DNA from 2 places in the Streptomyces sp. NPDC058650 genome. Region 2 is predicted to be linked to the other one. Evidence: riboswitches for the same ligand, from Rfam matches in the RefSeq annotation. Region 2 holds a riboswitch; the other holds the start of a gene.
The links. A riboswitch is a leader RNA that binds a small molecule or an ion and turns the genes downstream of it on or off. The one in region 2 is predicted to bind S-adenosylmethionine.
Positions count from the first base shown of each region.

Region 1: it holds a riboswitch for S-adenosylmethionine, as region 2 does, so the genes downstream of both, ACFWWU_RS14015 (aminotransferase class V-fold PLP-dependent enzyme) here and thrC (threonine synthase) in region 2, are expected to answer to the same signal.

Region 1 is NZ_JBHXRL010000006.1:391,787-395,158, reverse strand. It holds gene trpD (anthranilate phosphoribosyltransferase) at 61-1,125, shown strand; SAM riboswitch class IV at 1,202-1,318, shown strand; gene ACFWWU_RS14015 (aminotransferase class V-fold PLP-dependent enzyme) at 1,528-2,994, shown strand; gene ACFWWU_RS14010 (Lrp/AsnC family transcriptional regulator) at 3,066-3,347, opposite strand; gene ACFWWU_RS14005 (rhomboid family intramembrane serine protease) at 3,344-3,372, opposite strand, start outside.
Region 2 is NZ_JBHXRL010000004.1:137,906-141,277, forward strand. It holds gene ACFWWU_RS08840 (hypothetical protein) at 1-169, opposite strand, end outside; gene ACFWWU_RS08845 (glucosyl-3-phosphoglycerate synthase) at 208-1,155, opposite strand; SAM riboswitch class I at 1,315-1,461, shown strand; gene thrC (threonine synthase) at 1,479-2,765, shown strand; gene ACFWWU_RS08855 (MoaD/ThiS family protein) at 2,779-3,054, shown strand.

The DNA.
Region 1 (3,372 bases), on a different contig from region 2:
GTCTCCCGGGCTCGATAGGGTGGCTCTTGTCTTTCCCTACGTGACGATCCAGGAGCTGCCATGAGCGCTGCGACCCCCGCTGGAGGACCTACGTCGGCGGGCCGCTCCTGGCCCGTCCTCCTGAACGGCCTGCTCGACGGCCGCGACCTCGCCGCCGACGACACGGCCTGGGCGATGGACCTGATCATGCGCGGCGAGGCCACCGACGCCCAGATCGCCGGATTCATGGTGGCGCTGCGGGCCAAGGGCGAGACGGTGGCGGAGATCACCGGTCTCGTGCGGAGCATGTACGAGCACGCCAACGTGATCGAGGTGCCGGGCCCCGCCGTCGACATCGTCGGCACCGGCGGCGACGGCGCCAAGACCGTCAACATCTCCACGATGGCCTCGATCGTGGCCGCCGGCACGGGCGCGAAGGTCGTCAAGCACGGCAACCGCGCCGCGTCCTCCGCCTCCGGCTCCTCCGACGTGCTGGAGAAGCTCGGCATCAATCTGCACCTGACCCCGCAGCGGGTCGCCGAGGTCGCCGAGGAAGCCGGCATCACCATCTGCTTCGCGGTGAAGTTCCACCCGGCACTGCGGCACGTCGCCGCCGCGCGCGGCCAGCTGGGGATCCGCACGACCTTCAACGTCCTCGGCCCGCTGACCAACCCGGCCAAGGTCCGGGCCCAGGCCGTCGGGGTCGCCGACGCGCGCATGGCGCCGATCGTGGCCGGGGTCTTCGCCGAGCGCGGCAACTCCGCCCTGGTCTTCCGCGGCGACGACGGCCTGGACGAACTGACGACCACCTCCACCTCCCGGGTGTGGGTCGTCCGCGGCGGCACGGTCACCGAGGAGCGCTTCGACCCGCGGGACGTGGGCATCGACCTCGTACCCCTGGAGGCGCTGCGCGGCGCGGACGCGTCGTTCAACGCGGACGTGGCCCGGCGGCTGCTCGCGGGGGAGACCGGGCCCGTACGGGACGCGGTGCTCCTCAACACCGCGGCGGCGCTCACCGCGCTCGAACCGGGCGAGGCCACCCTCGTGGAGCAGCTGCGGGCCGGCATCGCGAAGGCCGCGGAGGCGATCGACTCCGGGGCGGCCCGCCAGGCCCTGGAGCGCTGGATCGCCGCCAGCAACGCGTAGCCGTTCCCCGAGGCCCCGGTCCAGCATGCGGACCGGGGTCTTGCGCATGCGCGATCATGTGGCAGGATGCATGCCAGGTCATGAGTGACAGCTACGAAGCCCCGGCTTGCTGTCCGGCAACCCTCCGTCCGTGGCGGGGTGCCCCGGGTGAAGACCAGGCCGTGGACAGCAAGGTCCACGGCAAGCGCGGGCCCCTCGACACACCAGGGGTCCTGGTCTCTCGAGGAGCTTTTTCCGTGAGCAAGCGAATGCGATAGGGCGAATCCGCCCCTTCTTCACCCTCGGATCAGGGTCACTTTCGCGTACCCCCATGTCCTCCGAGGCATCACCCGTACCCCGCCGTGTCCGGCCGCGTACGGGATCACCGAAGCCATTCCGCACCGCCCGCCGGGAGATATCGCCATGTCCGCATACCCGAACGCCGCCGTCGAGACCGCCGCCGTCGAGACCGCCGCCGTCGAGACCGCCGCCGTCGAGAGCTCCGCCGTTGAGACCTCCGACTCCGAGTCCGCCGACCCCTGCTGCGCCGCCCCGCTGCCCGTCCTCGGCCGGGACGTCACCGTCCCGCTCGTCACCGGCGGCGAAGTGACCTACGCGGCGCTCGACTACGCCGCCAGCGCCCCGGCGCTCCAGCGGGTGTGGGACGACGTCGCCGCGTACGCCCCCTACTACGGCAGCGTCCACCGCGGCGCCGGCTACCTCTCCCAGCTCTCCACCGACCTCTTCGAGAACAGCCGCGTCACCGTCGCCGAGTTCCTCGACTGCCGCCCCGGCGACCAGGTCGTCTTCACCCGCTCCACCACCGACTCGCTCAACCTGCTCGCCCGGGCCGTCCCGGCCGGTTGCGAGGTCTTCGTCTTCGAGACCGAGCACCACGCCTCGCTCCTTCCGTGGCAGGACGCCCGCGTCACCTACCTCAACGCGCCGCGCACCCCGGCGCAGGCCGTCGAGACCCTGGAGCGGGCGCTCGCCGACCGCACCGTGACATCCGAGGGGGGCTACGGCCCGGCCCTGGTCTGCGTCACCGGCGCCTCGAACGTCACCGGTGAGCTGTGGCCGGTGAAGGAGCTCGCCGCCGCCGCGCACGCCCACGGCGCCCGGATCGTGCTCGACGCCGCCCAGCTCGCGCCCCACCACCCCGTCTCCGTACAGGAGTTGGACGTGGACTGGGTCGCCTTCTCCGGACACAAGCTGTACGCGCCCTTCGGCTCGGGCGTCCTCGCGGGCCGCTCCGACTGGCTCCAGGACGCCGAGCCGTACCTCGCCGGCGGCGGTGCCTCCCGCAAGGTGGCGCGCCGGGCCGACGGCGGCGTGGACGTGGAGTGGCACACCACCGCCGCCCGCCACGAGGCCGGCTCCCCGAACGTCATCGGCGTCTACTCCATCGCCTCCGCCTGCAAGGCGCTCACCGAGGCCGGATTCGACACCCTCGTCGAGCGTGAGCGGCACCTGATCGCCAAGGTCCGGGACGGACTCGCCGAGGTGCCCGAGGTCAGGGTGCTCTCGCTCTTCGGCGACGACGCGCCCCGCGTGGGCGTCATCTCCTTCGTCGTGGAGGGCTGGAACAGCTCCCACTTCGCCGCCGCGCTCTCCGCCGAGTACGGCATCGGCGTCCGCGACGGTCTCTTCTGCGCCCACCCACTGGTCCGCACGCTGCTCGGCAGCGACCCGCAGGACCCGGGCGAGTGCGGCGCCCCCGAGGCGGCCCCGGGTGAGAGGTCGCTCAACGCCATCCGGGTGAGCTTCGGCGCCGGTACGCCGGACGAGCACGTGGAGCGGTTCGTCGGCGCCGTGAAGGAGCTCGTCCGCGACGGCGCCCAGTGGAAGTACCGTACCGAGGACGGCCGCTGCGTCCCGGACCGCGGCTGAGCACTCACTCGTACGGGTGAAGGGGGCCTCCCGACCGGGAGACCCCCTTCACTCATGACGCGTGCGCGGCCTCAGGACTCCAGGCCGATGGCGAAGGCCGCCTCCAGGTCGTGCTGGGAGTACGTACGGAACGCCACGTGCGTGTCCGTGGCCTCGACGCCGGGGATCTTGCTGATGCTTCCGGGGATCACGTCCGCCAGGTCGTCGTGGCGCGACACCCGGACCATGGCGATCAGGTCGTAGGTGCCGGTCACCGAGAAGACCTCGCTGACGCTGTCGAGCGCGGCGATCGACTCGGCGATCTCGGGGATGCGGTCCACGCTGGTCTTGATGAGCACGATCGCGGTGATCACGGCTGGCTTTCTCCCTCGGTCGCCG
Region 2 (3,372 bases):
CCGTGTTGCCGAGGGTCGTGAAGTCGCCGTAGATCGACTCGTCGTACCGCTTGCCGAAGGGCTCGATGACGTCCGCCGAGGCCGGACCGGCCGTCGAGAGCGCAAGCGAGGCCACGGCGAGACCGACGACCGCCGTCACACTGCCCAGGTGGTGTTGTCTGAAGCGCATAAAAGGGCAATGTAGGCAAAGCGGATCATCTGGTGGCGTTACGCCACGCGGCGGCGCGTGTACTCCCTGATGTCGAGCATCGGCGGCCGCTCCTCCGTGTCCACCGCGTAGGTCCGGGCGACGAACCCGTCCTCGCCCCGCTCGAACTGCGTCAGCCGCGGCCGTACGAGGTGCCCGCGCGAGAGCCGCAGCTGCGCCGTCCGGTAGATCGCCGCCGCCATCCGGCCGAGCGCCCGCTCGTCCTGATGGCGGTGCTTGCGCACGCCCACGTCGACCTGCGCGAGCGCGTCCAGGCCCACCGTGTGCAGCGCGTCGACGAGCAGCCCCAACTCCACTCCGTAACCGACGGGGAAGGGCAGCCGCTCCAGGAGCGAGCGCCGCACCGCGTACTCGCCGCCCAGCGGCTGGACGAACCCGGCCAGCTGCGGCCAGTGCAGATTGAGCAGGGGGCGTGCCACCAGCTCGGTCACGCGCCCGCCCTGGCCAGGGGTGTCGCCGGCCCCGAACGGGCGGTCGTAGGTCGCCTTCACGAAGTCGATGCCGGGGTCGGTGAGCAGCGGGCCCACGATCCCCGTCACGAAGTCCGCGGAGAAGTCCCGCAGATCCGCGTCCACGAAGCACACGACGTCCCCGCTCGTCACCATGAGCGACCGCCACAGGACCTCGCCCTTGCCGGGGACGGCCGGTATCCGGGGGAGGATCGCGTCCCGCGCGACCACGCGCGCCCCGGCCGCCGCGGCCACCTCCGCCGTACGGTCGGTGGAGCCCGAGTCGATCACGACCAGTTCGTCGACGAGCGGCACCGCCTCGGACATCAGTTCGCGGCGGATCACGGCGACGATGTCGCCGACCGTCGCCTCCTCGTTCAGCGCCGGCAGCACGACGCTGACCTTCGTGTTTCGCTTGGCGGCGAGGATCCGCTCCATCGGCCGGTCAGCCACGGACCAGGACCGCCGGTCCAGCCAGCGCTCCACCTCTTCCAGCACGTGATCTCCATCTCGCGGTACGGACGGCCCGTCCAAGCCCCGGGGCCTTCGGTTACAGTCTTGAACAACGCGGATGCCCGATGCACGTCGGGGTGCCGCCCGCGTCGGAGCGCAGGAACGAAGCCCGCAAGGACTTCACCGCACTTCACAATCGAATACCGCTCATCCAGAGGGGCAGAGGGAAACGGCCCGTTGAAGCCCCGGCAACCCTCCAGTCGGTTCGTCTCGTCCTCCAGCGAGGTCCCCGGCTAGGGAAGGTGCCAAATCCGTCTCATGACGAAAAGTTCGTCATGGGAAAGATGAGGAGAAAGGGCCTCGCCTCCATGGCTGTACAGACTGTCGCCTCTGCCACCACCGTCGACCTCGGTCCCGCTTCCGGGCTTTCCTGTCGCGAATGCGGTGAAGTCTTCGCACTCGGACCGATCTTCGCCTGCGAACTCTGTTTCGGACCGCTCGAAGTCGCGTACGACCTCCCCACCGGTGACCCCGAGGCCCTGCGCAAGCAGATCGAGGCCGGCCCCGCCAACATCTGGCGCTACGCCCCTCTGCTGCCCGTCCCGGCCGACGTCGCCGAGAAGCCGAACCTGAACCCGGGCTGGACCAAGCTCGTCCAGGCCGACAACCTCGCCCGCGAGATCGGTGTCGCCCCCGGCAAGCTCTTCGTCAAGGACGACTCCGGCAACCCGACCCACTCCTTCAAGGACCGGGTCGTCGCGCAGGCCCTTGAGGCCGCCCGCGCCTTCGGCTTCACCACGCTCTCCTGCTCCTCCACCGGCAACCTGGCCGGCGCCGTCGGCGCCGCCGCCGCCCGCGCCGGCTTCCGCTCCTGTGTCTTCATCCCGCACGACCTGGAGCAGGGCAAGGTCGTCATGGCCGCCGTCTACGGCGGTGACCTCGTCGCCATCGAGGGCAACTACGACGACGTCAACCGCTTCTGCTCGGAGCTCATCGGCGACCCGCTCGGCGAGGGCTGGGGCTTCGTCAACGTCAACCTCCGCCCGTACTACGGCGAGGGCTCCAAGACGCTCGCGTACGAGATCTGCGAGCAGCTCGGCTGGGTCATCCCCGACCAGCTCGTCATCCCGATCGCGTCCGGCTCGCAGCTCACCAAGATCGACAAGGGTCTGCAGGAGCTCATCAAGCTGGGCCTCGTCGAGGACAAGCCGTACAAGATCTTCGGCGCCCAGGCCGAGGGCTGCTCTCCGGTCTCCGTCGCCTTCAAGGCCGGCCACGACGTCGTCCGCCCGCAGAAGCCGAACACGATCGCCAAGTCGCTGGCGATCGGCAACCCGGCCGACGGCCCGTACGTCCTCGACATCGCCCGCCGCACCGGCGGTGCCGTGGAGGACGTGAACGACGAGCAGGTCGTGGACGCGATCAAGCTGCTCGCCCAGACCGAGGGCATCTTCGCCGAGACCGCGGGCGGCGTGACCGTCGGCGTCACGAGGAAGCTCGTCGAGGCGGGTCTGATCGACCCGGAGCTCACCACCGTCGTGCTGAACACCGGCGACGGCCTCAAGACCCTGGACGCCGTGGCCGAGGGCTCGCAGGCGACCGCCACCATCCGCCCGAGCCTGGACGCGTTCCGCGCCGCGGGCCTGGCCCTCTGAGAGGTACGAAGACATGGCCGTGAACGTCCGCATCCCCACCATCCTCCGCACCTACACGGGCGGGCAGTCCGAGGTCCCGGCCGAGGGCGCGACCCTCGCCGAGGTCATCGCGGACCTGGAGAAGAACCACACGGGCATCGCCGCCCGCGTCCTGGACGACCAGGGCAAGCTGCGCCGCTTCGTCAACGTGTACGTGAACGACGACGACGTGCGCTTCGAGCAGGGCCTGGAGACGGCCACCCCGGCCGGCGCGGGCGTCTCGATCATCCCGGCCGTCGCCGGAGGCTGACCACGGGGCGCGGTGCCGGCTGACGCCGAACCGCCTCACGTGTCCCGTCTTTCTTGAATTGCCCCTTCCGCGACATAAAGCGGAGGGGGCAATTCTGCATGGTTAAGCGGGGTAGAGTTGGGGAAGCCCCCTCCGCTGCTCATGCCGGACGCATATGAGAATGCGTCCTTGCGCGTCAGGAAGCAGCCAAAGTGCGTGAGCGTTGTGTACGTTCTGCGCGTTTTGCCGGGCCCGACTTGCCCTGGAACTCCAGGGATTCTCCCTAATTCCCCTTTCCGTCGTGCCCAGAAATCTCGCTCGAATGACCTGTTGCAGAGG